Regions from separate parts of the Labrys sp. F242 genome, predicted to be linked through region 2. Evidence: riboswitches for the same ligand, from Rfam matches in the RefSeq annotation. Region 2 holds a riboswitch; each other region holds the start of a gene.

Region 1 (7,929 bases), on a different contig from region 2:
ACAGCTTTTTGGCCGAAACCATGATGTCCGGCAGATTGGCCGGTGTCGTTGCGTCAGTCATTATGCCTTCCTTGGCTGGCGCCAGGACGGCGCAGCCGACAATCAGTTCCAGCGGGCCGGCGGTACTGGCCCCACCGAATTTCCCAGTCTCGCCAGGCGGGCATGGAAAATTCCGCGTCGTCTCCATAGCGTTTTGTGATTTGGTGGAATCACCAAGAATCGCAAAGACGCGTCGAACCAAAGAGCTAGAGCAAAAAGGCGTTTCCGTCTAAACGCGCTTTGCTCGAGGTCGGGCGGGGATCCCCGGGATTGGAACGCGCTCCAAACCTGGAAGCCTCGCCGGTGGTGCGGGCGCTCAGCAGAGCCCAGCGCTACGCAGCGTATTATAGGCCTGGATGATCCCGCGCAATTTATCTTCGCTGGATCGGTCCCCGCCATTGGCATCGGGATGGAGGCGTTTGACCAATGTTTTGTAGCGTGCCTTGATCTCGGGGCCGCTGGCCGTTTCCGGCAGATCGAGCGCCTCGAGGGCCTTGCGTTCCAGCAATTTCAGGCGTCGCCTTTCCGGTTCCGGCGCACTCTGCGTGCGTCCGAAGCCGTGCTCGCCCTCGAAGAAGCCGAAGCCGTCATGGATCTCCGGGCCAGGTTGCGGCCCTTCGCCGCGCTTCTTGGCCCAGGGATTGACGCCCATCGTCCAGGTCGGGCGATGGCCTGTGGCGGCATCGCGCTGATAGGCGCTCACCGAGTCGTCCGGCAGGCCTGCGAAATAATTGTAGGTCTTGTTGTATTCGCGAACGTGCCCCAGGCAGAAATGCCAGAACTGGCCTTCGCGGTTGCGCCCCTTGGGCGCGCGAAATTCACCGGCGTTTCGGCAGCCGGCATGTTCGCATAGCTGTACGCTCGCCGGCTGGACCTCTTCGGCCCTTGGGCGCACCCGGATGCGATCAAACAAGGGCGAGTCCAGATCCATAATGACACACTATGCGAGGGTGAACACAAATGGGCAAGCATGAGCTTGGACGCAAGAGCGTTTTGTAATTTGAGTGAAGCATGTCAAATCGCAAGGACGCTCCAGTCGATCCAAAGGACTGGCTTGGAACCAAACAGTGAGAGCAAACAAGCGTTCATACCTGAACGCGCTTTGCTCTGGGGTTAATTGAGGCGGAATGCCGCTGCAGATTTTGAAATATGGGGTCTGCCGACCCGAAAAAGAAAGAGGCCGCCGAATGGCGGCCCAAGTCTTAGGGAGGAAACGCCCAAGGAGGGCAGTGGGGGAGCGCAAACGCGCATCCACCACGTCCGTAGAGTGATCCTGATGCGTTCATTTCGCAAGTGCGAAATGAACGAAATTTTGAAAACCGGCCCAAAACCGGGCCGGTGTTGTAAAAATGCGACGTTTGACGTGGTCGGTTGGCCTTTTTCAGCGGCTGGCGGAGGTTTGCAGCAGCTTCTGTGCTGCAACGCCGAAAGCGATCCCGAGCGTTGCCCATAGCACGGCATGGATGCCGAGCGAGGCAACGCGGAACTTCCATAGCACCGTGGCCGAGAAATCCGCCGGGATGTCGTTGACGGCCGGCAGAATCTGCATGGCGACCACCATCACCACCAGATAGGCGGCAGCCCCCACCAAGTTGGCGTTCCAGCGGCCGAGGCTGGCGGCGAGCCGGTTCGCCGTGCCCAGGGCGGCCGCCATCGTCAGCAGGGAGAGCAGGATCATGCCGAAATAAAAGGCGGTCCGCAGGCCGATCGTGTCGGGATTGCCAACGGCCGGCGGCGTCGCCGGATATTTGATCTGCGGTACCAGCATGATGGCGGCAAAACCGACGAGCGCGATCACCCCTGCTGTCGCGCGCGGGCTGAGCGTGCCGATCCGTCCCTGCGCGAAGGCGAAGACCAAAGCGAAGATGCCGCCGAGGGCTGCGCCATAGACGACCATGCCGGTCATGAGGCCGTAGCTGGACTGCACCGGCCGGCTGACCGGGTCTTCCTCATGTTCATGTGCTGCGGCCGGCTGGGAGGTTGCCGGCGTTGCGGATGGCGCCGGTGCGGCGGCGACCGCGTGGCTTTCCTCATAGGCGATAGCGGCATCGACCTGTGGTTCACCGAAGACCCAGGCGAAGCCAGACGCCAACAGTCCGGCCAGGATGCCGATCAGCATCCCCCGGATCAAAAGCGATCTAACCATGTCGTTTGCCTATGCGCCCTAGTGGCAGGGGAAGCCGAGCAGATGGCGAGCGTCGTGCACGAATTCGTGGATGTAGACGCCGGGAATCAGCGAGGTCGCGCCTTGCTCGGCGCCGACGAAATAAATGGCGAGTACGGCCAGGAGCACGGTGAAGAGCGCCCAGGGCAAGATCTCGCGGACCGGGATGGCGATCGGCTGCTGGGCGACGGGTGCCAGAGTTGCGGTGGTCATGAAAAGCTCCTTGGGATTACGCGTCCCGCTACGAGTCATGCTGCCTTGGAAGAGGTCTGACTTCCGGACGGCGCCCAAGCGCCGCCGTTCACAGTGGCGCGACCGTGCCGGATTCACACCGGCTTCCCACCCTTGGCAAAGCCCTTCCATAAGAGCCCAAGTCACGAACATGTCAATATTCCGGAAGCGACTTAGAGCATAAGTTGCGCGACTTTTTGGACGATACCATGCGTTGAAACAAAAACTTAGGGAGCATGATCCGATTGGTTCGGTCGAATCATGCACTCTAAGTCTTGGGAACTGCCGTCATGACACCACGCCTGATCCTGCTATGCCATGGGGCTACGCCTGCGGTGCGCGCAGCGGGTTTTCCCCTCGATGAGGCGCTCGATGCAAGAGGGCTGGCTGCGGCGCGGAAGCTGGAAGGGCATTTCGGCAGGCCGGCCCGCATCCTGAGCAGCCCGGCGCTCAGGGCTCGCCAGACCGCGCAGGCCCTCGGCCATGATCCTGAGGTCGATGAAGCCCTGCGCGAATGCGATCATGGCCGCTGGGCAGGGCTTGCCCTGGACGCGGTAGCGGCCGCCGAACCCGAGGCGCTCCGGGCATGGCTGACCGATCCGGATGCCTGCCCGCATGGCGGAGAGAGTGTTGCAACCCTGATTGCGCGGGTCGGCGCCTGGCTCGATGGCAGGCGGTTCGAGGGGTATACGCTCGCCGTTACCCACGCTTCGGTGCTGCGCGCCGCGGTCGTTCACGCCCTCGGGGCCGAGGCTCGTTCCTTCTGGCGTATCGATGCCGCCCCATTGGCGACAGCCGATCTCAGGCCATCCGGCCGGGGCTGGTCGCTGCGGTTGAAGGCATAGAGGCGTTGAGCAGGGCCCTCCAACGGAGTTCCTCTCTTTTTTCGTCATTGGCATGTCGCCGGGCCTTTTGTAGACACGCGTCTGACGGATTGGTCGTCCAAACAGGATTGATGTCATGCGCGTTGCAATGATCGGTACGGGTTATGTCGGCCTGGTGACGGGGGCCTGCCTCGCCGATTTCGGCCATGTCGTCACCTGCGTCGACAAGGATCCAGCCAAGATCGAGGGCCTGCTGGCCGGCCGCATGCCGATCTACGAGCCGGGCCTCGAGGATCTGGTGGCCCGCAATGTGCGTGAGAAGCGCCTGTCCTTCACCACCGAGCTTGCGCCCGCCGTCCGCGATGCCGCCGTGGTGTTCCTGGCCGTCGGCACACCCTCGCGCCGCGGCGACGGGCATGCGGATCTATCCTATGTCTATGGCGCGGTGCGGGAGATCGCGGCGGCGGTCGAAGGCTTCACCGTGGTGGTTACCAAGTCGACCGTACCGGTCGGCACCGGCGACGAAGTCGAGAGGCTGATCCGCGAAGTCCGTCAGGACGCCGATGTAAGCGTGGTGTCAAACCCTGAATTCCTGCGCGAGGGCGCGGCGATCGAGGATTTCAAGCGTCCGGACCGCATCGTGGTCGGCACGGAGGAAGAGCGGGCCAAGGAGGCGATGGCCGAGGTCTATCGCCCGCTCCATCTCAATCAGGGGCCGTTGCTGTTTACGGACCGACGCACCTCCGAACTGATCAAATATGCCGCCAACGCCTTCCTGGCGACCAAGGTCACCTTCATCAACGAAATCGCCGATCTGTGCGAGAAGGCCGGCGCCAATGTGCAGGAAGTGGCGCGCGGCATCGGCCTCGACAACCGCATCGGCTCCAAATTCCTGCATGCGGGTCCGGGGTTCGGTGGCTCGTGCTTTCCCAAGGATACGCTGGCGCTGCTGCGCACCGGCCAGGAACATGGCGTGCCCTTGCGCATCGTCGAAGCGGTGGTTGGCGTCAACGATGCCCGCAAGGCGGCGATGGCACGCCGCGTCATCGCGGCCCTCGACGGCAACATCGCCGGCAAGACGGTGGCCCTGCTCGGCCTCGCCTTCAAGCCGAACACCGACGACATGCGCGACAGCCCCTCGGTCCCGATCGTGCTCGCCCTGCAGGACAAGGGCGCCCGGGTGCGCGCCTACGATCCCCAGGCGATGGAGGAGGCGCACAAGACCCTCAGCGATGTCGATTATCGCTCCAGCGCTTATGATTGCCTCGACGGGGCCGATGTTGCCGTGATCGTCACCGAATGGGACGAGTTTCGGGCGCTTGACCTCGAACGGGTCAAAAGCCTGCTCACGCGGCCGGTGATCGTCGACCTGCGCAACATCTACCGGCTCGACGACATGAAGCGGCACGGCTTTCGCTATGAGAGCATCGGGCGCGAGGGGACGACACCCTGACCTTTTTGCGGGCGAGCTTGGCTCAGGCCCGGTGCGGCTCCCAGGACAGGGTTAAACCCCGCCCGTTTCGGGAAGGGATTGATGCGCCTGGCTTGTAAATGGCCGGAATGTGGGTCCGCCGGCGTCAGGTACCGGCGCGAGAAGCGGCGGGCCTGTTGCGGATTTGCATCAAGTCCCAACTCACGGTTGCAGGGCGGCGATCTTGATTGGATCAAAGCGGTGAGAATTATCATACTATAAGGCCCACACGGCGATTCTGCCCCGATTCCGGCCGGCCGAGCGCTGAACAGGATCTCCGAACCTGCCCTGATGGGTGCAGGCTGGGAAATCCTGCAGGATTTTCAGACGCCAGCTCCAGTGCCCGCGACAAGGCCATTAGCCATGTGGGCGGTTTGGCTGAGGCGCTTGCTTGCGAGGATGTTCATGTCGAGGTTGCGTCGCAAAATAGGTCGGCTGGCCGCCGGCGTACTGGCTTTGGCGGCCCTCGAGGGGGTGGGCACCGCGCTCGCCCAGCAAATGCCGGCCATGCCGGTGACGGTGGCCAATCCGGTCAGTCGCAAGATCACAGAATCGGTCGAGTTCACCGGTCGTTTCCAGGCCTGGCCGCAGGTGAACATCACCTCGCGTGTCACCGGCTATCTCGACAAGTCGAGCTTCGTGGAAGGGTCCCTCGTCAAGGAGGGCGACGTGTTGTTCTCGATCGATCCGCGCCCGTTCCAGGCCGCGGTCGACCAGGCGGCCGCCCAGGTGAAGATCACGCAGACCAGGATCGACCTGACCAAGGCCAATCTGGCGCGCGCCGAGGCGTTGAGGAAGACCGGCAACGTTACCGATGCCACCTACCAGGCCAACCTCCAGGCCTATCAGGAAGCGGCGGCCTCGATCGATTCGGCCAACGCGGCACTGGCAACGGCCAAGCTCGACCTCAACTATGCCACCATCGCCGCACCGATCTCGGGCAGGATCGCCCGTCAGCTGGTATCGCGCGGCAATCTGGTGGTAGCCAACTCGACCTCGCCCCTGGTGTCGATCGTCGCTGTCGACCCGATCTATTTCTACTTCGACTTCGACGAGGCGAGCTACCTTGCCTATCAGCGGGCCTCCAAGCACAAGATGGATGCTGGTGGCACCGAGCCCGCGCTGACGGCCGAGATCGGTCTGTCGGACGAGAAGACCTTCTCCCACAAGGGTACGCTCGACTATCTCGCACCGCAGGTCGACGCCCAGACCGGCACCGTCACGGCGCGTGCCAAGATCGCCAATGCCGACGGCTTCCTCACCTCCGGCCTGTTCGGGCGCGTTCGCATCACCATCGGCGAGCCCTATGAGGCGCTGGTCGTGCCCGATGTGGCGGTGGGCCAGTCGGCACAAGGGCGCTATGTCATCGTTGTCGGCACCGACAAGATCGCCAATATCCGCCCGGTAGAACTGGGCCCGAAATTCGGCAGCTTCCGCGTGATCAAGTCGGGCCTCAAGCCCGAGGACCAGGTGCTGATCAATGGCCAGATGCGAGCCCGCCCGGGCGGCGAGGTCGTGCCGCAACCCACCAAGCTGGACGTGCCTGAGACGCTCGTTCCCGACGCGAACTGATCGGGAGCGCAGCTCATGAAATTCGGCCATTTCTTCGTCGACCGCCCGATCTTTGCCGCCGTCGTTTCGATCGTCACGGTGGTGATCGGGCTCGTCTCCTATGTCGGACTGCCGATCGCGCAGTTCCCGCAGATCGCCCCACCGACCGTGGTGATCAACGCCACCTATCCCGGCGCCAATGCCCAGACCATCGCCGAAACGGTGGCCGCACCCCTGGAGCAGTCGATCAACGGCGTGGAGGGGATGATCTACCAGACATCCCAGGCCACCAACGACGGCTCGCTGCAGATCACAGTCACCTTCGCTACCGGCACCGATCTCGACATCGCCCAGGTGCAGGTGCAGAACCGTGTCTCCTCTGCCGAGCCGCGCCTCCCGGCCGAGGTGCGGGCGCTGGGCATCACGGTCAACAAGTCCTCCTCAGACTTCCTGCTGATCGTCACGCTCTATTCGCCGGATAATTCGCTCAGCGACTATGGCATCTCCGATTATGCCATCCTCAACGTCAACGACATCCTCGCCCGCGTCGACGGCGTCGGCTCGACCTTCGCCTTCGGCCTGCGCGAGCCGTCGCTGCGCGTCTGGCTCGATCCGAACCGCCTGGCCAGTTTCGACCTGACCGCCGGCGATGTCGTGCAGGCCCTGCGCGAGCAGAACGTCCAGGTCTCGGGGGGCACGCTCGGCGCCCAGCCTTCGCCCAACAACACCACCAGCGAGATCACGGTCACCACCCTGGGCCGCTTCCAGGACGCCGAGCAATTCCGGAACGTGATCATCAAATCGACGCCGGACGGCCGCCTGCTGAAGCTGAGGGATGTCGCCCGCGTCGAGGTTGGCGCCAAGCAATACAGTTCCAACCTCTATCTCGACGGCCAGTCCACCGTCGGCATCGCCGTGCTGCAGCGGCCTGGCTCCAACGCGCTGGCCACCGCCGATCGCGTCAAGGCTAAGATGGACGATCTCGCCAAGGCGTTTCCGCCGGGACTGAAATATTCCATCGTCTACAACCCCACCGAATTCGTCTCGGCCTCCATCGAGGCCGTCTACGAGACTTTCTTTGAGGCGATTGTGCTGGTGGTGATCGTCGTCTTCGTCTTCCTGCAGTCCTGGCGGGCGGCGATCATCCCGATCATCGCCATTCCCGTCTCGATCATCGGCACCTTTGCGGTGATGGCGGGGCTCGGCTTCTCGCTCAACATGCTCACTCTGTTCGGGCTGATCCTGGCGGTGGGCATCGTGGTCGACGACGCCATCGTGGTGGTGGAGAATGTCGAGCGCAACATTCATGATGGCATGACGCCCAATCGGGCTGCCCATGTCACCATGGACGAGGTCGGCCGCGCCGTGATCGCCATCGCCCTGGTGCTGTGTGCGGTGTTCGTGCCCACGGCCTTCATTCCTGGCATCTCTGGTCTGTTCTATCAGCAGTTCGCGGTGACCATCGCGGCGGCCACGGTGATCTCGGCCTTCAACTCACTGACCCTGTCGCCTGCGCTCGCCGCCCTCCTGCTCAAGCCGCACGATGCCGATCACAAGAGCCGGTTCTTCCTGCTGCGCTGGCTGCGGGGAGCGGGAGATGCCTTCAACCGTGGCTTCGACAGGCTGTCGCGTGGCTATGGCGGCACGGT
Region 2 (7,929 bases):
CGCTCCGCCCGGCTTCCTCATCGTCGCTGCGTTGATCATCGGCATTCTTGGTCTCTTCCTGGTCTTTCCCTACCTTCTTTCCTTCGTCATCTGCATCAACGAGGATGTGGGGCCAATCCGCGCGCTCCGCCGCAGCCGCTATCTCAGCGCCGGATACCGCTGGCCTCTTTTCGGCATGATGCTCCTCACCTGGGTGATCTGGCTCGCTTATCTCGTGGTCGTGAATGTCCTGGCTCGCATATTCGGTCCCGGCGGCGGCATCGCGGCTTTGATCATGATGCTGCTGATTTTGCCCCTGATGTATGCGTGGCCGATCGGGGTCTATTCGATCGCGGCCTATCGCCTGCGCCTGCTCAAGGACGGAATCGATTTGACCGGCTCCGTCGCGAATGTGTTCGATTGAGACCTCGTGCCTAGAAAAGTTCCCTCCTCTTAGACTCGGGCCGCGAAGCCGTTGCGGCGCTCGCGGCCTCTGCTTATCCAACGATCTTTCAGGCGGGCGGCATCCGATTCCCGGTATGCGCCCTGCCGATCCGGGAATGACGATGCGCTATTTGCTGACATGGGCCGCGGCCGTCACGATGACGGTGGTGTTCTCCTTCGCACCGGCCAGGGCCGACAGCCCGGCCTCGGCCCTGTTCCAGAGCTATCTCGGCCAGGGGCGTATCAGCGAAGCGGACGAACAGATGCTGGCCCTCGCCACCAAGGCCAGCAGCAATGCCGACGCCAGGCTCGGCCTCGGCATGGTGCGCACGGCGCGGGCGCTCGAACATTTGTCGCAGGCCCTCTACAAATATGGCTTCGCCACCGAAATGCCGGCGATGCGGGTGCTCGGCCTCTCGGGCACCGTCTTCAGCACCAATCCCGATCCGCAGCCCATCACCTATAAGGACTTTCGCGGCATCCTCGCCACGTTCCTGGCCGATCTCGAAAAGGCCGACCAGACCCTGGCTGAGGTCGGCGACAGCCCCGCCAAGCTGACGGTCGATCTTTCCGTCACCCGCTTCGACTGGAACGGCGACGGCATCATCGACGAGCGCGACCATATCGGAGCAGCCATTTCCGACATCGACGATGCCGGCAAGCCCAAGCCCTTCATCGTCGCCTTCGACACTGCCGACGCCAAATGGCTGCGTGGCTACTGCAATTTCCTGATGGCCCTGACCAAGACCCTGTTGTCGCACGACATGTCGCGCAGCTGGGACGCGGGCTTCGGCAGCCTGTTTCCACATGCCGTCAGCGGCCTTGCCAAGGCCAATGGCGGCGATGGTGGCGACGGATTGGGCATGACCCTGTTCGGCACGAGCAAGCGTGACACCGACGCTATCGCCGATCTGATCAGCCTGGTGCATACGATCGACTGGCCGGTGGCCGACAAGGCGATGTGGCTGGAGGTGCGCGACCATATCAAGACGGTAATCCGGCTCAACCGTGAGACCTGGGCGCTGATCGGCAAGGAGACCGACGACGATCACGAATGGCTGCCCGGCCCGCGGCAGAAGAGCGGCGTCCTGCCCTCCCTCGACGTAACGCAGGAGCGTATCGACTCATGGCTTGCGCTGCTCGGCCAGGTCGAGCAGGTGCTGGACGGCAAGCTGCTGATGCCGCATTGGCGTTTCACCAAGGGCGTCAATCTCGCCAGGGTCTTCGAGCAGCCCGGCAATTTCGACCTGGTGCTGTGGATCACCGGCCCAGGCGCCTTGCCTTTCCTCGACAATGGCAAGGTGATGGATGCAGAGGCCTGGGGCCAGGCGACCAGTATCTTCGGCGGCGACGTCGCGAGCTACGCCTTCTATTTCAATTGAGCGGGCGCCCGGCCGCGGCATCCGGCGCAAGCAGGCGTCTCTTCAGGCGAACGATCGCCTCGCGCTGCAAATCGCTGGCCTCGCCATAGGCATTGGCGACCTCGCCCAGCATATCGATAAGCTGTTGGCGCTCCGGCAGGGACAGGCGCGCCCGCAGAAGGGGCGCCAATTCCTCGGCGACCGGCGTGAACACCCGGCCGCGATCCGTCAATTGCAAGGCCTGCTCATAGACATGCTCGCGATCGCCGATCCCGAGTGGATCGGCCATAAGAGCGAGGATCGTGTCCCGCTCGGCCCGGGTCAGCAAGCCATTGGTGCGGACAAGCTGGATCATCAGGACGACGGCCGCGAGCCTCGGATCATCGATGGTCTTGAGAGAAGCGCGCTCGAGCGCCTGCGGCCGAACCGTGTCGGAACCCCGGTCGAGCGGAAGGGGGACAACTTTCGGCACGGTCTCGAGGCGGCGGCCCGCCGCCGGCTTGCGGGCCTTGCCGCGCAACAGCCAGAACAGACCGACGAGGGCGGCCACGAATGCCCCGATCAGGATCGCCCTCGGCCCCTCCAGCAAGACCAGGCTGGTAATCAGCAGTGCGATAATCCAGATCGCATTCTTACGCAGGAAATCCATCGGCCGTGCCACCCGATCGAGACGGCGCGCATCTGCGCCGGCCACCCCAAAGCGTCTTTGCGCTTTGCTCTATCAACCAGCATTCCCCATAGCCGTCCGCATGGCGGCGAGCAAGGGATGGTCGGGCCGCTGGCCGTCCCAGGCGTCGAAGCTCAGCACGGCCTCCGGCGGCAGGCGCTGGCGCCAGCCCTTCACTTCCAGCTCCGGCCGGGCATAGGCTTCGTGCACATAACCAAGGCACAGATAGGCGACCGGAATTACGCGCTCGGGAATGCCCAGTGCCGCACGCAGGCGCACGGGATCGACGATGCTGACCCAACCGACCCCAACGCCCTCGGCCCGTGCCGCCAGCCAGATGTTCTGCACCGCGCAGACAGTGGAGTAGCGGTCCATGGCCATGTCATGGGTGCGGCCGAGCACCACGGGGCCGGCGCGGTCTGGATCGCAGGTGATGCACAGATTGACCGGGGAATCGAGGATGCCGGCAAGCTTCAGCGAGCGGTATTGCGCCTGCTTCTGCGGCGGAAACATCGCCAACGCTTCCGCATTGGCCTCCTCGAAGAGGGCCTGCACCTTGCCCCGGGCCTCAGGGCACCGCAGCACCAGGAAACTCCAGGGCTGCATGAAGCCGACCGACGGCGCATGATGCCCGGCCACGAGGATGCGCGCGAGGACATCGTCCGGAACGGGCTGCGGACTGAATTGGCTGCGGACGTCCCGCCTGGTGAAGATGGCGCGATAGACGGCGTCGCGTTCGGCCGGTGAAAACGGCCCGGAGGGCGCAAGCGCTCCCGTGGATGGGTCCATCGTCATTCCCCTTGCGATGGCAATCGCCGCGCCGTCCACGCGCGCCGATCTATCGCCTCCGGCCGGTCTTCTGACTCGGGATCCACCCATCCGGACGCCTTCCCCGCAGAGCGAGTGGCCTGAAACCTGCCCGGATAGTCCCCCTTACAGCGTTGGGCACGTCGCGGCTTCAAACCGCGTTCCCGATTCTCCCGCAAGCGGGCACCGAAGGTCTTGCGGATGTAGCATGGGAGGTGCCGACTGCCCAGCCGTTTGGGACGCTGATGCCGAGCGGCCGGCGGCGAAGTGGACAGGGTGCAGGCTTGTGGCCTAGAATCGTCGGCTAGGCTTTCGGGCAATGAAGCATCCTGGCAATCGCGCAATGAACAAGATCGACCTCAAACGACGCGCCGGCGATCACCCCGATCCCCTGGAACAGGCCAATCCCGTGCGGCTCGGCACCCGCCTTCGCCTGGCCCGGCAGACAAGGGGGCTGACGCTGAAGGCCCTGGCGACGGCCGCGGACTGTTCGGAAAGCCTGCTGTCCAAGATCGAGAACGGCAAGGCCTCCCCTTCCCTGCCCATGCTGCATCGCCTCGTGGAGGTCCTCGGCACCAATATCGGCTGGATGTTCGAGGAATCGGATAGCGAAGAGGGTATCGTCTTTCGCGCCGGCTCGCGCCCCCTGATCTCGCTGGACCCGCTCCGCCGGGGCGAGGGCATCTCGCTGGAACGGGTGATCCCCTATTCGCCCGGTCATCTCCTCCAATGCAACATCCACCACATCGAGGCCGGCGGCGAGAGCGCCGGGCCGATCCAGCACCAGGGCGAGGAAGTCGGCTATGTGCTGACCGGAACCGTGGAGCTGATGGTCGGTGAGCGTACCTTCAAGCTCTCTGCCGGCGATACCTTCGTGTTCAAGTCGGAATTGCCTCATTGGTACCGCAACACCGGAACGGAGCGCGCGAGCATCTTCTGGGTCAACACGCCTGCCACCTTCTAACGCCTCACGCCGTCGGCGTTTCAAGAATCCCCGAGACCGCCATTCAAGTAACTTGACATGAATTCAAGTCTCTTGAATGATGCTGATGTCAGAACTGAGAATGAGCCCGGCACGGGCCATCCATGAAGGGAACTGAAATGCGGCTTTCAAAATATCTCGCCGGCTGCTCGGCAGCGGCAGCCCTGGCGCTGTCCCTAGGATCGGTGTCCGCTTTGGCCGACACCTTCGCCCTGGTCACCATCAACCAGCAGGCCCTGTTCTTCAACCAAATCAACGAAGGCGCTGAGGCCGCCGCCAAGGCGGCCGGCGCCAAGCTCGTCATCTTCAACGCCAACAATGTTCCGAGCGCCCAGAACGATGCGATCGAGAACTACATCACCCAGAAGGTCGACGGCATCATCCTGATCGCCATCGACGTCAACGGCGTGAAGCCCGCCATCACCTCCGCCAAGAAGGCCGGCATCCCCGTCATCGCCATCGATGCCCAGATCCCCGACGGCGACAATGTCTCCTTCGTCGGCGTGGATAATCTCAAGGCCGGCGAGGACATCGGCAAGTTCTACGCCGACTACGTCAAGTCCAAGCTGGATGGCACCGCCAAGATCGGCGTGGTCGGCGCTCTCAATTCCTACATCCAGAACCAGCGGCTGGATGGCTTCAAGAAGGCGGTGACGGCCAGCGGCCTCAAGGTCACCTTCCTCGACACCGTCGACGGCCAGAACGTGCAGGACGTGGCGCTGAGCGCGGCCGAGAACCTGATGACGGCCAATCCCGACATGACCACGCTCTATGCCACCGGCGAACCGGCCCTTCTCGGCACCGTGTCCGCCGTGACCAGCCAGGGGCGCACCGAAGGCGTCAAGGTCTTCGGCTGGGACCTGACCAAGCAGGCCATCGAAGGCATCGACCAGGGCTGGGTCACCGGCGTGATCCAGCAGGATCCGGCCGGCGAGGGCAAGGCCGCGGTGGAAGCCCTGGCCAAGCTCAAGAAGGGCGAGAAGGTCGAGCCGATCATCAACGTTCCCGTGACGATCGTGACCAAGGAGAACGTCGACAAGTTCCGGGGCATGTTCAAGTAACGGGCTGACAGGCCCCCACGCATAGTTGGGCCCAGGCCCGCTGCTCTTCGAGCCGCGGGCGGGGCATCTCATTGCCAGGCGGAACCATGATGGACAGTGGCGAACCCTACCGCGTCAAGATGACCGGTATCTCCAAGCGATACAACACGATCCAGACCCTGGACGACGTATCGCTGATGCTCAGGCCCGGCGAGGTGCTGGGACTGGTCGGCGACAATGGCGCCGGTAAATCGACCCTGAGCAAGGTGCTTTCGGGCGCCGTGATCCCCGACACCGGCGCGATCGAGATCGACGGCAAGGTGCAGTCCTTCGCCTCCCCTGCCGATGCCCGCGCGGCGCGGGTGGAGATGGTCTATCAGGACCTGTCGCTGTGCGACAGCGTCGATGTCGCCGGCAATCTCTTCCTCGGCCGCGAGCCCAGGCACCGCATCCTCGGCGTTCCCTTCCTCGACCAGCGCCGCATGCACGACCAGGCCCGCGACATGCTCGACAAGCTCGGCATCGTCATCGCCGATACCAGGCTGAAGGTCGAGAACCTCTCCGGTGGCCAGCGCCAGTCGATCGCCATCGGCCGCGCCGCTTCCTTCAATCCCTCCGTGCTGATCATGGACGAGCCTACGGCCGCCCTGGCCGTCGCCGAAGTCGAGGCGGTGCTCGAACTGATCCGCACCGTCAGCGCCCGCGGCGTCAGCGTCATCCTGATCACCCACCGCCTGCAGGACCTCTTCCTCGTCTGCGACCGCATCCAGGTGATGTATGAGGGTCGCAACGTCGCCGAGCGCCGGATCGAGGACACCAATATCGAAGAGGTGGTCAACCTCATCGTCGGCCGCAAATTCAACGCCCGCTCCGCCGGCGCCGCCCAAAAGAACGGCTCTCCCCAGGACAACGGAGCCCGCGCATGACGGCCTCATCCACCACCCCCGCCCATCGCCCCCGCGTCCACAAGGCGCGCTGGCGCGACAAGGCGATGGCGAATGGCAGCATCATTTCGATCGCCCTGTTCTTCATCTTCGTCTGCCTGGTCTTCTCGATCTGGACCGACGCCTTCCTCACCACCCCCAACCTGCTCAACATCGTGCGCCAGTCGGCACCGCTGCTGATCGTGGCGGCCGCAATGACCTTCGTGATCACGACGGGCGGCATCGATCTTTCGGTCGGCTCGGTGCTGGCGCTCGCGGCGACTCTGTCGGCGGCCTCGCTGCAGGCCGGGATTCCCTGGCCCCTCGTCATCGTGCTGATGCTGGCAATGGGCGGCGTGATCGGCGCCATACAGGGCTTCTTCATCGCCTATGAACGCATTCCCGCCTTCATCGTCACCCTGGCGGGCCTGTCGGTGATCCGAGGCCTCGCTCTCCTGATCACCGCCGGCTATTCGATCCCGGTCGAGGCCCAGAGCCCCTTCACTGCGATCGGGCGCGCCTGGTTCCTCGGCGTGCCCGTGCCCGCCCTGATCGCCCTCGTGGTGCTGGTGATCGCCTTCCTCGTCTTCAACCGGACGCCCTTCGGCCGCTATGTCACCGGCGTCGGCGCCAATGCCGAGGCTGTCCGGCGCGCCGGCATCAACACCCGCTTCGTGGTGCTGTGTGTCTATATCCTCTCCAGCATGGCGGCCGCCGCGGCCGGCGTCATCCTGGCGGCGCGCCTTGGCTCCGGCTCCTCCAATGCCGGCCAGGGTTTCGAGCTCGACGTCATCGCCGCGGTGGTCCTGGGCGGCACCAGCCTGTTCGGCGGGCGCGGCACCGTTGTCGGCACGGTGCTGGGCGCCCTGACGGTGGCGGTCATCGCCAACGGCCTGGTGCTGGCGCATATGTCACCCTTCCTGACTCCGATCGTCACCGGCTCGATCATCCTGATCGCCATCTGGCTCAATTTCCGCCTGTTCAAGGGCGCGATGAGGAGCCATTGAGCATGGATCACCTGTTCCAGCCCCGTCCCGCCGAACGCAAGCCGATCGGCATCCGATCCGGCACCGCCATGACCGTGCTCGGCCCGGTGCCGGTGGACGACCTCGGCATCACCCTGATGCACGAGCACATCCTGCTCGATGGCGCCCGCACCTGGAAATGCCCCTGCCATCCGGACGAGAAAGCGATCGCCGAGCAGGCGGTGAATATCGAGATCATCGGCGAGTTGCGGATGAACCCCTATATGAATCGCGACAATGTCTCGCTCGACGACAGTGACCTCGCTTTGTCCGAGCTCAAGCGCTTCCAGGCGCTCGGCGGCCATACGGTGATCGAGGCCACCAATATCGGCATCGGCCGGGCACCCGAGAAGCTGGCACGCATCTCCCGCGCTTCCGGCATGAAGATTATCATGGGTACCGGCTTCTATCTGGAGCCGACCCATCCGGACTGGCTGAAGGCAATGGATGTCGAGGCGGTGACGCAGTTCATCGTCAACGATGTCGGCGGCGGGCAAGAGCAGCCGCAGATCATGGCGGGGATCATCGGTGAGGTCGGCGTCAGCAAGGATTTCACGGCGGAGGAGGAAAAGTCGCTGCGCGCCTCGGCGCGCGCAGCCGGGATAACCGGCCTGCCGCTCTCCATCCATCTGCCGGGCTGGGAGCGTCTCGGTCATCGCGTGCTCGACATTGTCGAGGCAGAGGGCGCCGATCCCAGGCAT
Region 3 (7,929 bases), 500 kb from region 2:
GTCCGCGACGATCATGAAGACGGCGCCGATCAGGGCGCTGGCCGGCAGCAATCGCCCATGGCGCACGCCCACCACCATCCGCGCGGCGTGCGGAATCACCAGACCGACGAAGCCGATCGATCCGACGATGCTGACCATCACCGCCGTCATCATCGCCGCGACGCCGACGAGCACGACATAAGCGCGCCGGACGGAAATGCCGAGGGATGCCGCCGATTCCGTACCGAAGGTGAAGGCATCAAGCGCGCGAGCGTGCCAGAGGCAGACCAGCAGCCCCACGGCCGTGATCGGCAGGGCCAGCCAGACATCCGGCCAGCGCACGCCCGAAAGATTGCCCAGCAGCCAGAACATGATGCCCCGCGCCTGTTCGGCATTGGCCGCCTTGGTGACGATGAAGGAGGTCAGGGCATTGAAAAGCTGAGACCCCGCCACGCCTGCGAGGATCACCGCGCCGGTTCCGCGCCCCGATCGCATCGCCAGCAAGGCGACGAAACCGAAGGCCACCAGCGCACCGAGAAAGGCGCCGGCCGGCAGGCTCAAAAATCCTGCGCCGAGGCCGAGAATGGCGACCCCGACTGCCCCCGTCGATGCCCCGGCCGAGATGCCGAGCACATAGGGATCGGCCAGGACATTGCGCAGCAGCGACTGCAGCACGACACCCGACAGCGCCAGGGCCGCGCCGCAGCAGGCCGCGACGACGGCGCGGCTCAGCCTGTAGTTCCACACGATGCCTTCATCGATGCGATCGAGAATGTAGCCGGCGCCCCACAGGCGGTTGGCCGCCGTCTTGGCCACCACCTCCATCGGGATGGCCGTCTCGCCGATGGCGGCGCCCAGCCAGAGCGCCAACACCAGCACGGCCAGCGCCAGCATGCCGATTGCCAGCAATCGCGTGACAGCGCGGTTCATCTCAACGCTTCAGGCCGAAACGCTGGATGGCATCGGCGAGCATCTCGATGCCGTCGACGACACGCACGCTCGGCTGCATGGCCTGGACGTCCATTTCCACGACATGGCCCTGCTTGACGGCCGGCATCAGGCTCGCCACCGGATCGGTCTTGAGGAAATTGAGCTTCACGGCGATGTCGTCGGCGGGATAGCGGCGACGGTCCATCCTGCCGGCGACGATGATGGTGGGATCGGCCTTGGCGACGGTCTCCCAACCGACGCTCGGCCATTCCTCCTCGCTTTCCACGATGTTCCGGACAGCCAGGACGGACATGATGTAGCCTGGGACGCTGTTCTTGCCGGCCATATAGGGATCGACATCGACCTTGGCGCTCGAAAACCAGAAGGCGGCCGAGACCTTGCCATCGCCGGCGGCGATCTTGCGGCGGGCGGCTTCCTCGCGTGCCTTCAGGTCCGCGATGACCTTCGAGCCGCGCCCCTGCACGTCGAAGATCTCGGCGAGTTCCCTGATCTCCTGATAGACCAGATCCATGGTGAAAAGGGTGCCGCGGGTGCCGTCGCCACCGCTGGAATTGTCCTTGCCGACGCAATCGGCGGGCGAAACATAGGTCGGGATACCCAGTTCCTCGAACTGCTCGGGCTTGCCGACGATGCCACTGGGGCCGACATGCCACTGGAACTGGGCGGTCACGAGGTCGGGTTTCTTGGCGATCACGCTTTCGAAGCTCGGATCATTGTCGGCCAGGCGCGGAATCTTGGCGTTGGCCTCTTCGTAGCCCGGCAGAACCGGGCCGAACCAGACGGCCGTCCCCACCACCTTGTCGGCAAGACCGAGAAGGTAGAGAACCTCCGTACCGCTCTGACCGACGGAGACAGTGCGCTGCGGAGCATGGTCGAAGGTGACGGTGCGTCCGCAATTGGTGATCTTGAGCGGATATTTGGTCGCCTGGGCGGCGGCTGGATCGATGCTCAGCGTCAGGCTGAAGCCGGCCGCAAGCATGACGGCGAAGCTCGACCAGCAGGCCTTTGCCTTGGGAAAAGTCATGACGTTCTCTCGGTTCGCGATAGGAAGATGGCGCTGTTCGGCGCAGGGCCGAAAACGGGAAACGCCCTCAGGCCAGGCTATGGCAGAGGGTCTGATGGCGCGAAGCGGAGGGAACAGGTGGGCGACGGCCCGAGATGGCGGGAAGAAACGTCACATTGTCTCCTGTTCCGGGCATCCCCGCCCGTGACATGGGATTGATCGAGATGACGGCAGGTTTCCTGGCTCGCGGATATCGGCCTTGCCTCTGCCTTCCCATGGGGTCACCCACAGTGGCATGGCGCTTTTGGCGCCACGAGGATGCTCGGCAATCCGCCTACAGTTGCGGGGGCAGCCACGGCATGGGCTTCGAGAAAGCCGGACCGTGTTCCCTATTACTCCCATCGGGCTCGCACCCGACGGAAACCGTCAGTGCCACAGTTACCGGGGTGTCCCGATCGCGGTCAAGTGAATATGCAAAGCGGGTGGCGTCCGATGGCGAGCCCTGTTTTACCGCCCCAGCACGCGCCTTCCCTCACCTGGAGCAAAACGCTTTAGGCCCGACAGGCCAGGAACCCCTGTTCGATCACGTCTTTCGGCAGATTACGCCCGATGAACACCAGACGGCTCCTGCGCTCCTCTTCCGGCTTCCAGGGGCGCTGATGATCGCCCTCGATCAGCATATGCACACCCTGCACCACGAAGCGCTGGGGATCGCCTTCGAAGGCGATGATGCCTTTCAGCCGAAGCATGTCGGTGCCGAATTGCTGCACGATCGTGTTCAGCCAGGGCATGAACTTGCCGGGGTCGAGCGGCTCGCGGGCAACGAGGGCGAAGCTGCCGACATGGTCGTCATGCTCATGGTCATGGAATCCTGCAAGAAAATCGGGTTCGGCTTCCAGGATGCGGTCGAGGTCGAAGGCACCGCGATCCAGCACCTTGTCGAGCGCGATATCGCAGCGGCGTGTCTCGTGGAGGGTAGCGGTGGGATTGATGCGGCGGATCCGCTTCACCACCCGTTCGAGTTCCCCGGCCGTGACCAGATCGGTCTTGTTGAGGAGGATGGTATCGGCAAAGGCAAGCTGCTCCTGGGCCTCATGCGCTGTCTCGATTTCGCCAAGCAGATGCTTGGCGTCGACCACGGTGACGATCGAATCGAGCCTGGTCTTGGCGCGCACATCGTCGTCGACGAAGAAAGTCTGGGCGACCGGCGCGGGATCAGCCAGCCCGGTCGTCTCGATCAGGATGGCATCGAAGCGGTCGCGCCGGCGCATCAGACCCTCGATGATGCGGATAAGATCGCCGCGCACCGTGCAGCAAATGCAACCATTGTTCATCTCGAAGATCTCCTCGTCGGTATCGACGACGAGATCATTGTCGATGCCGACTTCGCCGAACTCGTTGACGATGACAGCATATTTCCTGCCGTGGCTCTCGGTCAGGATGCGGTTGAGAAGCGTGGTCTTGCCTGCTCCGAGATAGCCAGTGAGGACGGTGACGGGTGTCTGCGGCGCGGGCTGCATGATGTCGGAATTCCTTGATCCGTTGCAGGCGCCTCGGAGCATGTCGATACCACGGGCGCCAGAATGGGCTTCATTTATATGAAACGTTATAACATAACTATCTTTATCTCGGTAGACCGTCAACATCTCGGTAGACCGTCAACGGTGTTGCGGGTGTAACCCGCATTCTGGCCGAGGGGCACATTGCCGGCATTCGCGACCGCGACCGTTCCACCGCAATTGCCTGTCAGCGTGGGAAATCGACGCGGGAGATTTTCGAATCATGGCCCCTGTCGGGTAAGTGTCCATGATGTCCCTGGAATGGAATCAGGCTCCAAAGGTGCATCCTGCAGGCATGACCCGCTCTTCTCCTCAAGATCCTCTCTCCGTCCTCAACGCCATATTCGGCTACAGCGCCTTTCGCGGCCAGCAGGAGGCGGTGGTGCGGCATGTCACCGAGGGCGGCGATGCGGTGGTGCTGTTCCCGACCGGAGCCGGCAAGTCGCTGTGCTACCAGATCCCGGCTTTGTGCCGGCGCGGCGTCGGCATCGTGGTCTCGCCGCTGATCGCCCTGATGCGCGACCAGGTCGAGGCGCTCAAGCAGGCTGGCGTGCGCGCGGCGGCGCTCAATTCCTCGCTGTCGCGCGAGGAAGCCTACAAGGTCCGCCGCTCCCTGATGGACGGCAAGCTCGACCTGCTCTACGTCGCCCCCGAGCGTGTGGCGACACAGGGTTTCCAGTCGCTGATCGCCGATGCCGACATCGCGCTCTTCGCCATCGACGAGGCCCATTGCGTCAGCCAATGGGGCCACGACTTCCGGCCCGAATATCGCGAACTCGGCGGCCTCGCCGCTTCCTTCCCCGGCGTACCCCGCATCGCCCTCACTGCCACGGCCGACCCGGTCACTCGCGCCGACATCATCGAGCGGCTCGGTCTCAACGAGGCCGAGGTCTTCGCCACCAGCTTCGACCGGCCCAACATCAGCTACGCCATCGTCGAGCGTGACAACGCCCGCCGGCAATTGCTGGCCTTCCTGGCTGCGCACAAGGGCAATAGCGGTATCGTCTACTGCCTATCGCGCGCCAAGGTCGAGGAAACGGCGCAATGGCTGAACGAGCAGGGTATCCGCGCCCTGCCCTATCATGCCGGCCTGGAAGTGGCTGTTCGCAGCGCCAACCAGGACGCCTTCCTGGAGGAGGAAGATCTCTGCCTGGTCGCTACGGTTGCCTTCGGCATGGGCATCGACAAGCCTGATGTACGCTATGTCGCCCATCTCGATATCCCGGCCTCGGTGGAAGCCTATTACCAGGAGACGGGCCGCGCAGGGCGCGATGGCCTACCCTCGGATGCCTGGATGAGCTACGGCATGGCCGATGTGGTACAGCGCCGCCGCATGATCCAGGAGGGCAATGCGCCGGAGACGGTGAAGCGGGTCGAACTCGGCAAGCTCAACGCCCTGCTCGGCATCTGCGAAACCGCCGAATGCCGGCGCAAGGCCATCCTCGCTCATTTCGGCGAGACCCATCCCGGCCGTTGCGGCAATTGCGATACCTGCCTTTCGCCGGTCGAGAGCTGGGACGGCACCGATGCCGCGGTCAAGGCGATGGCCGCGATCTACCGCACCGGTCAGATGTTCGGCGCCGCCCATATCATCGACGTGCTCACCGGCAAGGTCACGGAGAAAGTCCAGCGCTTCGGCCACGACAACCAGCCCGTCTTCGGGGCCGGCAAGGACATCGAGGCGCGTACCTGGCAATCGGTGCTGCGCCAGCTCACCGCCGCCGGCCTCGTCAATGTCAACCACGAGGCTCATGGCGCCCTGATCCTGGCCGAAGAGGCGCGGGCCGTGTTCAAGGGCGAGCGGCAAATCGTCTTCCGCCGCGACCGGCCACGCAAGAGCACCGAGGCAAAACGCGCTCGGCGGGGTGAGGTCGAGATGTCGGAACGCGACGGCGCCCTGTTCGCCGCCCTTCGCACCGAGCGCAGTCGGCTCGCCCGCGAGCAAAGCGTGCCGCCCTACATGATCTTTGCCGACACCACATTGCGCGCCATGGCGAGCGAGCGCCCCGGCACCCTGCCCGAATTTCTGGCCCTACCGGGCGTGGGGCAGGCGAAGCTGGAGCGCTACGGCGAACTCTTCCTGGAAGTCGTCAGGCGCGAAGGCTAAAGCGTTTTGCGAAGAGACGGGATCACCAAGAATCGCAAAGACGCGTCGAAACAAAGAGTTAGAGGAAATAAGCGTTCACACTTGAACGCGTTTTGCTCTAGGATGGCCACACGATATCGATGGCTCCAGCCATTGTGCAGCGGCGCACATGCCGGACCTGCGCCAACCTCCCCCGCCTTGACGCCGTTTACCATACATTTTAAGTTAGTGAACGAACGCTAACTTAAATGCGATTCTCCCGCGCCCGGTACGCGCCCATCCAGGAACCACGCCGATGCTCGCATCGCTGATGTCCGCCCGCCGCTTCTGGCCCCTGTTCTGGAGCCAGTTCTTCAGCGCCTTCAACGACAATTTCATCAAGACTGCGCTCACCGTTCTGGCGGTCTACGGCATTGCCGGGACACCGGCTATGGAAGGCAGCGACAGCCTTGTCGCCATAGCTGGCGCTCTCCTGGTCCTGCCCGGCTTATTTCTATCCGGGCTCGCCGGGCAATTGGCTGACCGCTTCGATAAGGCACGCGTGGCCGAACGCATCAAATTTGTCGAAATTGTCATTGTTGCTGTCGCGGCTATAGGTTTCGCCATCCATTCCGTTCCGATCCTGCTGGTGAGCATGCTTACCCTAGGCATTATGGGCACGCTGTTCACGCCAGTAAAATACGGCATGCTACCGGACCAGCTCGCGCCGGAAGAGCTGCCTGCCGGCAACGGCCTGATCGAGGCAGGGACCTTCCTCTCTATTCTGATCGGCATCATCGGTGCGACCTTCGTGGCACCGCATCTCCCCAGCAGCCTAGTTGCAGGGATCATGGTGGTAGTCGCCTTTGCTTGTTGGTTGTTCGCGCGCGCCATTCCTCCGACGGCCCAGGGCGCACCGGATCTGAAGATCGACTGGAACGTATTGCGCTCGAGCTACGAATTGCTGGCTATGGTGGCGGCGGACCGAAAACTGCTGGTCGGCTCGATCGCGGTGGCTTGGTTCTGGATGAGCGGTATCGTCCTGCTCTCACTGACGCCCTCACTTGCCCATAGCGTGATCGGCGGTGACGAAACGGTAAACGCCCTATTCACCACGGCCTTTTCCATCGGCATTGCAATAGGCTCCGTTCTAGCCGCGCGGCTTGCCGCCGGGCGCATCATCGTGTTGCTCTCACCGATTGGCTGCATCCTTATGGGTCTTGCCGGCGTCTATGTCGCTTGGCTCGCCTTCGGCGCCACCGCTTCACAGGAGCCTCTGTTCTTCTGGGGCTATTTCACCAGCGTGGCTGGTTTGCAGATGACGCTGGCCCTTGCTCTCATGGCGGCGGCGGCGGGGCTTTTCATTGTTCCCATCTATGCTGCCGTCCAGCATTGGGCTCCCAAAGACGAGCGTGCGCGCATTATCGCCGGCGGTAATGTGATCACCTCCCTATTCATGGTGGTGGGTGCCGGCGGCTTGGCTATCCTGCAAAAGTTCGTCGGCTTGTCGACGCCGGCCGGCCTCCTTGGTATAGCCATCCTCAACATCATCGCCGGCATCGTCCTGCTCTACGTCCTGCCGATGAGCCGCTTCCGTGACCTCATCCTGCTGCTCTACCGGCTGATCTATCGCCTCGAGGTCAAGGGCATCGAGAACCTGGAGACGCCGACACCCCATCGCATCATCGCGATCAATCATGTCAGCTTTCTCGATGCCGGCCTGGTCCTGGCCCTCCTTGACAAGGACCCGGTGTTCGCCATCGATCACACCATCGCCAAGGCCTGGTGGGTCAAGCCCTTCCTGAAGATCTGCCGGGCCTATCCGCTCGATCCGACCAAGCCGATGGCGACGCGCGGGCTGATCAATGCCGTGAAAGCCGGCGAAACCCTGGTGATCTTCCCCGAGGGACGCCTCACCGTTACCGGCGCGCTAATGAAGGTCTATGACGGCGCCGGCCTGATCGCCGACAAGTCGCATGCCAACATCGTGCCGATGCGTATCGACGGCTTGGAGCGCACGCCCTTCACCAGGCTCGATGCCAACAAGGTCTCGCGCCGCTGGTTTCCGAAGGTGACGGTGACTTTCACCGAGCCGACGCGCCTTACGATCGACGATGACCTGCGCGGCAAGAAGCGCCGCCAGGCCGCCGGTGCCGCCCTCTACGACGTGATGTCGGACCTCATCTACAAGACGAGTTCCGTCGACACCGATCTCTTCCGCGCTTTGGTGGCGGCTGCCGACAAATATGGCCGCAAGCGGGTGGTGCTGGAGGATCCGGTCAGCGGCAGCCTCACCTATAAGCGCCTGCTCATCGGCATCAACGTGCTCGGACGCAAGTTCGAAGCCTTCACAGCGCCTGGCGAACATGTCG
Region 4 (6,960 bases), 980 kb from region 2:
ACGATCAGGTTCTCGATATGAGCGCCGTGGTCGGTGCCATCCCCTCTCAATATGGCTGGGAGGGTGGCTCCGTCCCGCTTTCGACCTATTTCGCCATGGCGCGCGGCAGGCGGGGCCATGACGATCGTGGCCATGAGGGCTGCTGCCATGGCGGCGGCGGTGTCCCCGCTCTCGAGATGACCAAATGGTTCGACACCAACTATCACTACATGGTTCCCGAATTTCGCCGCGGCCAGGCCTTCGAACTCGCTTCGGCCAAGCCCATTGACGAATTCAGGGAGGCCGTAGCGCTCGGCTTCCACACGCACCCCGTGCTCATCGGCCCGGTGACCTATCTGCTGCTCGGCAAGAGCAAGGACGAGGGCCTGGATCCGCTCACCCTGCTGCCAGGCCTCTTGCCCGTCTATGCCGAGATCCTGCACAGGTTGGCCGCGGCCGGCGCGGACTGGGTGCAGTTCGACGAACCCTGTCTCGTGCTCGATCTCGACGAGAACGCGCGGGCCGCCCTGCGCCATGCCTATGGCGTCCTTTCCAGCACGGTCTCCGATCTGAAGATCATGATCGCGACCTATTTCGGCGGCCTCGGCTACAATCTCGACCTGGCACTCGACCTGCCCAGCGCCGGCCTGCATCTCGACCTGGTGCGGGCGCCAAGCCAGCTCGGGCAGGCGGTCGCACGAGCCAGCGCCGACAAGGTGCTATCGCTGGGCGTGATCGACGGGCGCAATGTCTGGCGGAGCGACCTGACTGCCCTTCTTGATCGGATCGAGCCGGCGGTTGCAGCCCTCGGCCCCCACCGCGTCGTCCTCGCTCCGAGCTGTTCCCTGTTCCACGTTCCCTACGATGTCGAGGCCGAGAGCGCGTTCGATCCTGAACTCCGGAGCTGGCTGGCCTTTGCGATACAGAAAATCGGGGAACTGAAGACCCTGTCGGCAGCCCTGGTCGACGGGCGGCGGGCCGTCGCTGATGAACTCGCCCAATCGGACGCAGCAGCTGCGGCCCGCCGTGTATCCGCTCGTATACATGATGCCGGCGTCGCCGCCCGCATGGACGGGCTCACGCCGGCCATGAGCGAGCGCCGGCATCCCTACACGCTGCGCCGCCGGGCCCAGGAATGGCTCGGCCTGCCGCAATTTCCCACCACGACCATCGGTTCCTTCCCCCAGACCGACGCCGTGCGCAAAGCACGCGCTGACCACGCAAAGGGCTGGATCGACGACGCCGACTATCAGCGTTTTCTGCGACAGGAAACCACCCAGGCGATCACTTGGCAGGAAGAGATCGGCCTCGACGTTCTCGTGCATGGCGAATTCGAGCGCAACGACATGGTGCAGTATTTCGGCGAGCAACTGGCCGGCTATGCCTTTACCCAGCATGGCTGGGTCCAGAGCTACGGCTCGCGCTGCGTGCGCCCGCCGATCATCTATGGCGATGTCTCGCGTCCCCGGGCCATGACGGTGGAATGGGCACGCTTCGCACAATCCCTGACCAAGCGTCCTGTCAAGGGCATGCTGACCGGACCGGTCACCATGCTGCAATGGTCCTTCGTGCGGGACGACCTCGAGCGCGAGCAGGTCTGCCGGCAGATCGCCCTCGCCTTGCGCGACGAGGTCGGCGATCTGGAACGGGCCGGCATCCGCATCATCCAGATCGACGAGCCGGCCATTCGCGAAGGCCTGCCGCTCAGACACGCCGAAAAGGAGGCCTATCTGACCTGGGCGGTCGCCTGTTTCCGCCTCGCCGCCTCAGGCGTCGACGATGCCACGCAGATCCACACCCATATGTGCTACTCGGAGTTCAACGACATCATCCATGCCGTTGGAGGCCTGGATGCAGACGTGATCTCGATCGAGACTGCTCGGTCCAAAATGGAACTTCTCGATGCGTTCCGGGCCTATCGCTACCCCAACGAGATCGGGCCGGGCGTCTATGACATCCACTCTCCCCGCTGCCCCACCGTGGCGGAGATGCGCGACCTCCTTGCCAAGGCACGCGAGCGGATCGCCGGCGATCAGCTCTGGGTCAACCCCGATTGCGGCCTGAAAACCCGCAGCTGGGACGAGGTCCGCCCGGCCCTCGTCAACATGGTTGCCGCCGCCCGCAAACTTCGTGAAGAGACCGCTCCAGCGAGAGTGGCGGCGTCCGCGTGAAAAACCTGCCGGGGGACAAATTTCGTCCTCCGGCACGCCTTGTCCCCGTTGAAAAAAAGGGCATCATACACCATGTATTGACATAGAGACACCCAGGCATACTAGATGCTGTATCCACAGGTCCTCGGATTCGCTGTCCGAGGCTAAGAGGGAATCCGGTGAGCCCGAGAGCAAAGCGCGTTTGGTGAAAACGCACTTTTCCTCGAACTTTTTGTTCGACGCGTCTTTGCGATTTGAAGCGACGCTTTCAAAACACAAGACGCTCTAGGGCAAAGCCGGGGCTGCCCCCGCAACTGTAAGCGGAGAGCGGGCTGTCGCTGTGCCACTGGCCGGAAGGCGGGTTCAACCCGCCCTTCGCCGGGAAGGCAGACAGTTCGCAACGACCCGCGAGCCAGGAGACCTGCCTGTGGCTGGTTATCGTTTCCTCGGGCGGGGTGCCCCGACGGATCGCTTTGCTCGTGGCGCATATGCCTGCGCCGACGCGGAACGCGTTCCTTCGGCCCAAGCCTCCAACATTTTGGGGTTTGCCGAATGTCTTTCGATCTCGAAACTGCCACGACCACAAAGACGCCTTTTCCGGCTGCCGGCGCCGACAGGGCGAAGCCGGCCTCGGAACCGGGCTATCAGGTCATTCGCCGCAACGGCGCCGTCACGCCTTTCGATGCCTCCAAGATTTCGGTGGCCCTGACCAAGGCCTTTCTCGCCGTCGAGGGCAATTCGGCCGCTGCTTCGCGCCGGGTGCATGACATTGTCGCCGAACTCACGGCCCAGATCGTTGCCGGCCTGACCCGCCGTGCCGATGCGGGCCGAACCTTCCATATCGAGGACATCCAGGACCAGGTGGAACTCGCCTTGATGCGCGGCGAACACCACAAGGTGGCGCGTGCCTATGTGCTCTATCGCGAACAGCACGCCCAAGAGCGCGCCCTGGAACGAGCAACCGAGACAGAGGCACGGACCGCCATCGCCCCTGCCCTGCGGATGAAGACGGCGGAGGGCTCCTTGCTACCGCTCGACCACGCGCGCCTCACCGCCCTGGTGCGCGAAGCCTGCGCAGGTCTTGCCGACACCGATGCAGAGACCGTGCTGAACGAGACGCAGCGCAATCTCTATGACGGCATCAGCCAGGACGAACTGGCGATCGCGCCGATCCTCGCCGCCCGCACCCTGATCGAGACCGAACCTGATTACGCCAAGGTCAGCGCCCGGCTGCTCAACGACAAGCTGCGCCGCGAGGCGCTCAGCTTCGTCGGAGGCCGTCCCGACCAGGCGACGCAGGCCGAGATGGCGACCCGCTACGCCGAGTATTTCCATGACTATATCCGCGTCGGCATCGCCAACGAACTGCTCGACCCGGAGCTCGGCCGCTTCGACCTCGCCCGCCTTGCCGCTGCCCTCAAGCCCGAACGCGATCTCAAGTTCGACTATCTCGGCCTGCAGACACTTTATGACCGCTATTTCCTGCATGTGCGCGGCACGCGTTTTGAGCTGCCGCAGGCCTTTTTCATGCGCGTGGCCATGGGCCTGGCCTTGCGCGAGATCGACCGGGAGGCGCGGGCGATCGAATTCTATGATCTTCTCTCCTCCTTCGACTTCATGGCCTCGACGCCGACTTTGTTCAATTCGGGAACGCTGCGCGCCCAGCTCTCCTCCTGCTTCCTGACCACTGTGTCCGACGACCTCGAAGGTATCTTCAAGGCGGTGAAGGACAATGCGCTGCTCGCCAAATATTCCGGTGGCCTCGGCAATGACTGGAGCAATGTGCGTGGGCTCGGCGCCCATATCAAAGGCACCAACGGCGAAAGCCAGGGCGTGGTGCCCTTCCTCAAGGTCGCCAACGATACCGCAATCGCCGTCAATCAGGGCGGCAAGCGCAAGGGCGCGGTCTGCGCCTATCTGGAGACCTGGCATGTCGACATCGAGGAATTCCTCGATCTTCGCAAGAACACCGGTGACGACCGCCGCCGCACCCATGACATGAACACCGCCAACTGGGTGCCGGATCTGTTCATGGAACGTGTGGAACAGGATGGCCCCTGGACCCTGTTCTCACCGGACGAAACGCCGGACCTGCACGACCTCTACGGTCCCGCCTTCAAGGTCGCCTATGAGGCGCATGAGGCACGCGCCGCGCGCGGCGAGCTCCGCGTCTTCAGGCAGATCCGGGCCATCGATCTCTGGCGCAAGATGCTGACCATGCTGTTCGAGACCGGGCATCCCTGGATCACCTTCAAGGACCCCTGCAACATCCGCTCGCCCCAGCGTCACGTCGGCGTGGTACATTCCTCGAACCTGTGCACCGAAATTACGCTGAACACCTCCCATGACGAGGTTGCCGTGTGCAATCTCGGCTCGGTCAACCTCGCTGCCCATGTCGACGCCGACGGCCTGATGTTCGACAAGCTCAAGGCGACGGTGACGACGGCGATGCGCATGCTCGACAACGTCATCGACATCAATTTCTACACCATTCCCGAGGCACGGCGTTCCAACCTCAAGCACCGGCCCGTCGGTCTCGGCATCATGGGCTTCCAGGATGCCCTGCAGGCCCTGCGCCTGCCCTATGCCTCCGAAGCCGCCGTGTGCTTTGCCGACGAGAGCATGGAAGCCGTGTCCTTCCATGCCATCTCGGCCTCAACAGACCTGGCGGCCGAGCGTGGTCGCTACCCCAGTTTCGATGGCTCGCTGTGGTCGCAGGGCGTCCTGCCGATCGACTCGGTCGGCCTGCTGGCCGAGACGCGCGACAACGCGGCCTTCGATACCGGCACGACCGTGCCCTGGGACGCCCTGCGCGAGCGGGTGAAGACCGTCGGCATGCGCAATTCCAACACCATGGCGATCGCGCCGACGGCGACGATCTCCAACATCTGCGGCGTGTCCCAGTCAATCGAGCCGGCCTATCAGAACCTCTTCGTGAAATCGAACATGTCGGGCGATTTCACAGTGGTGACCTCGGCCCTGGTCCACGATCTCAAGGCACGGGGCTTGTGGGACGAGGTCATGATCTCCGATCTCAAATATTTCGACGGCTCTCTCGGCCAGATCGATCGCATCCCCGAAGAGCTGAAAGCGCTTTACGCCACCGCTTTCGAGATCGACACCGCCTGGCTGATCGAAGCCGCGGCGCGTCGGCAGAAGTGGATCGACCAGGCCCAGTCGCTCAACCTCTATATCGCCAATCCCTCCGGCAAGAAGCTCGATACGCTCTACCGCCTGGCCTGGAAGCGTGGCCTGAAGACGACCTATTACCTGCGCTCGCAGTCGGCCACCCATGTCGAGAAATCGACGCTGAAGGGCACCGACGGCAAGCTCAACGCCGTCTCTGCCACGGTGCCGCACGCGGCCGCGCCGATCCTGATCGAGACTCAGCCGGAAACACTGCAGTCGGAAGCGTGGGGCAAGGCCTGCTCCATCCACGACCCCGACTGCGAAGCGTGCCAGTGAGCCGAGAACGAGGTGCGATTTTTCCCTTTCGCGCCTTGCTCTCCAACTCTTTGTTTTGACGCGTTTTCTTAAGCGAAAAGTCTATCAACTTTTCTGGAAAACGCTCTGAGGATAAGAAAACGATGACGATGCTCGACTGGTCCGAACCCACCTCGCCCGCAGCCCAGCTTCCCCTGCCACAGAGCACGGCGGATGCGACCGGCCTCGGCGCGATCGACCGCAAGGGCGGCCGTGTCACGGTCGACGAGAAACGGATGATCAATGCCCGCGCCGACGTAAACCAGCTCCTGCCGCTCAAATACAAATGGGCCTGGGAGAAATATCTCGCCGGCTGCAACAACCATTGGATGCCGACCGAGGTATCGATGCAGGCGGACATCGCGCTGTGGAAGTCCAAGGACGGCCTGACACAGGACGAGCGGCGCATGCTCAAGCGCAATCTCGGCTTCTTCGCCGCCTCCGAGAGCCTGGTCGCCAACAATATCGTCCTGGCGATCTACCGCCACCTCACCAATCCTGAGTGCCGGCAATATTTGTTGCGTCAGGGTTTCGAGGAGGCCGTACATACTCACACCTTCCAATATATCGTCGAGAGCCTCGGGCTCGACGAGGGCGAACTCTTCAACATGTATCGCGAGATCCCCTCGATCACCGACAAGGCGGCCTGGGCGCTCAAGCATACCCAGCATCTCGACGATCCCGATTTCAAGACCGGCACGCCGGACGCCGACCAGGCCTTCCTGCGCGATCTCGTCGCCTTCTACGTCATCTTCGAGGGCATGTGGTTCTATACCGGCTTTGCCCAGATCCTCTCGCTCGGCCGGCGCAACAAGATGGTGGGGATCGCCGAGCAGTATCAGTACATCCTGCGCGACGAGAGCATCCATCTGAACTTCGGCATCGACGTGATCAACCAGATCAAGATCGAGAACCCGCATCTGTGGACGCTGACCTTCCAAGCCGATCTCCAGCAGATGATCCGCGAAGCCGCTGAACTGGAGGCCGCCTATGGCCGGGACACCATGCCGCGCGGCTTCCTCGGCCTCAACGCGGTGTCCTGCGAACAATACATGCATTTCATCGCCAACAGGCGCTGCGCCCAGCTCGGGCTCATGCCGGTATTCCCGGACGTGGAGAACCCCTTCCCCTGGATGAGTGAGGCGATGGACCTGAAGAAGGAGAAGAACTTCTTCGAGACGCGTGTCATCGAATATCAGAACGGTGGCGCGCTGAGCTGGGATTGAAGGCACGCTTTCGAGGTCTTCGGAACAAATCGGAGGAAAGCTGGGATGGGGAATCATGGCCCCTCATCCAGATTTCAGATCCCAACATCTCGAAAGGAGTGGGACAGGTTGCTCCATCATCC

The links. Region 2 has a riboswitch for cobalamin ahead of bluB (5,6-dimethylbenzimidazole synthase). Riboswitches for the same ligand answer to the same signal wherever they lie in the genome.
Region 1: linked by a shared signal. The riboswitch ahead of ACZYTC_RS17260 (CbtB domain-containing protein) and the one ahead of bluB (5,6-dimethylbenzimidazole synthase) in region 2 are both predicted to bind cobalamin.
Region 3: linked by a shared signal. The riboswitch ahead of ACZYTC_RS04000 (ABC transporter substrate-binding protein) and the one ahead of bluB (5,6-dimethylbenzimidazole synthase) in region 2 are both predicted to bind cobalamin.
Region 4: linked by a shared signal. The riboswitch ahead of ACZYTC_RS06190 (ribonucleoside-diphosphate reductase subunit alpha) and the one ahead of bluB (5,6-dimethylbenzimidazole synthase) in region 2 are both predicted to bind cobalamin.

The regions. Positions count from the first base shown of each region.
Region 1 covers NZ_JBVASG010000002.1:375,178-383,106, reverse strand. Annotated here, with positions in the region: gene cobS (cobaltochelatase subunit CobS) at 1-61, opposite strand, end outside; gene ACZYTC_RS17270 (J domain-containing protein) at 356-952, opposite strand; gene ACZYTC_RS17265 (CbtA family protein) at 1,421-2,185, opposite strand; gene ACZYTC_RS17260 (CbtB domain-containing protein) at 2,204-2,416, opposite strand; cobalamin riboswitch at 2,447-2,592, opposite strand; gene ACZYTC_RS17255 (histidine phosphatase family protein) at 2,725-3,279, shown strand; gene ACZYTC_RS17250 (UDP-glucose dehydrogenase family protein) at 3,395-4,711, shown strand; gene ACZYTC_RS17245 (efflux RND transporter periplasmic adaptor subunit) at 5,135-6,301, shown strand; gene ACZYTC_RS17240 (efflux RND transporter permease subunit) at 6,317-7,929, shown strand, end outside.
Region 2 covers NZ_JBVASG010000001.1:350,888-358,816, reverse strand. Annotated here, with positions in the region: gene ACZYTC_RS01735 (DUF975 family protein) at 1-403, shown strand, start outside; gene ACZYTC_RS01730 (hypothetical protein) at 540-1,805, shown strand; gene ACZYTC_RS01725 (TerB family tellurite resistance protein) at 1,798-2,478, opposite strand; gene bluB (5,6-dimethylbenzimidazole synthase) at 2,506-3,240, opposite strand; cobalamin riboswitch at 3,284-3,464, opposite strand; gene ACZYTC_RS01715 (cupin domain-containing protein) at 3,602-4,222, shown strand; gene ACZYTC_RS01710 (ABC transporter substrate-binding protein) at 4,360-5,301, shown strand; gene ACZYTC_RS01705 (ATP-binding cassette domain-containing protein) at 5,388-6,206, shown strand; gene ACZYTC_RS01700 (ABC transporter permease) at 6,203-7,210, shown strand; gene ACZYTC_RS01695 (phosphotriesterase family protein) at 7,213-7,929, shown strand, end outside.
Region 3 covers NZ_JBVASG010000001.1:850,405-858,333, reverse strand. Annotated here, with positions in the region: gene ACZYTC_RS04005 (FecCD family ABC transporter permease) at 1-909, opposite strand, end outside; gene ACZYTC_RS04000 (ABC transporter substrate-binding protein) at 911-1,954, opposite strand; cobalamin riboswitch at 2,146-2,376, opposite strand; gene ACZYTC_RS03995 (CobW family GTP-binding protein) at 2,485-3,453, opposite strand; gene recQ (DNA helicase RecQ) at 3,743-5,599, shown strand; gene ACZYTC_RS03985 (acyl-[ACP]--phospholipid O-acyltransferase) at 5,874-7,929, shown strand, end outside.
Region 4 covers NZ_JBVASG010000001.1:1,333,271-1,340,230, reverse strand. Annotated here, with positions in the region: gene metE (5-methyltetrahydropteroyltriglutamate--homocysteine S-methyltransferase) at 1-2,150, shown strand, start outside; cobalamin riboswitch at 2,252-2,572, shown strand; gene ACZYTC_RS06190 (ribonucleoside-diphosphate reductase subunit alpha) at 2,682-5,594, shown strand; gene ACZYTC_RS06185 (ribonucleotide-diphosphate reductase subunit beta) at 5,723-6,838, shown strand.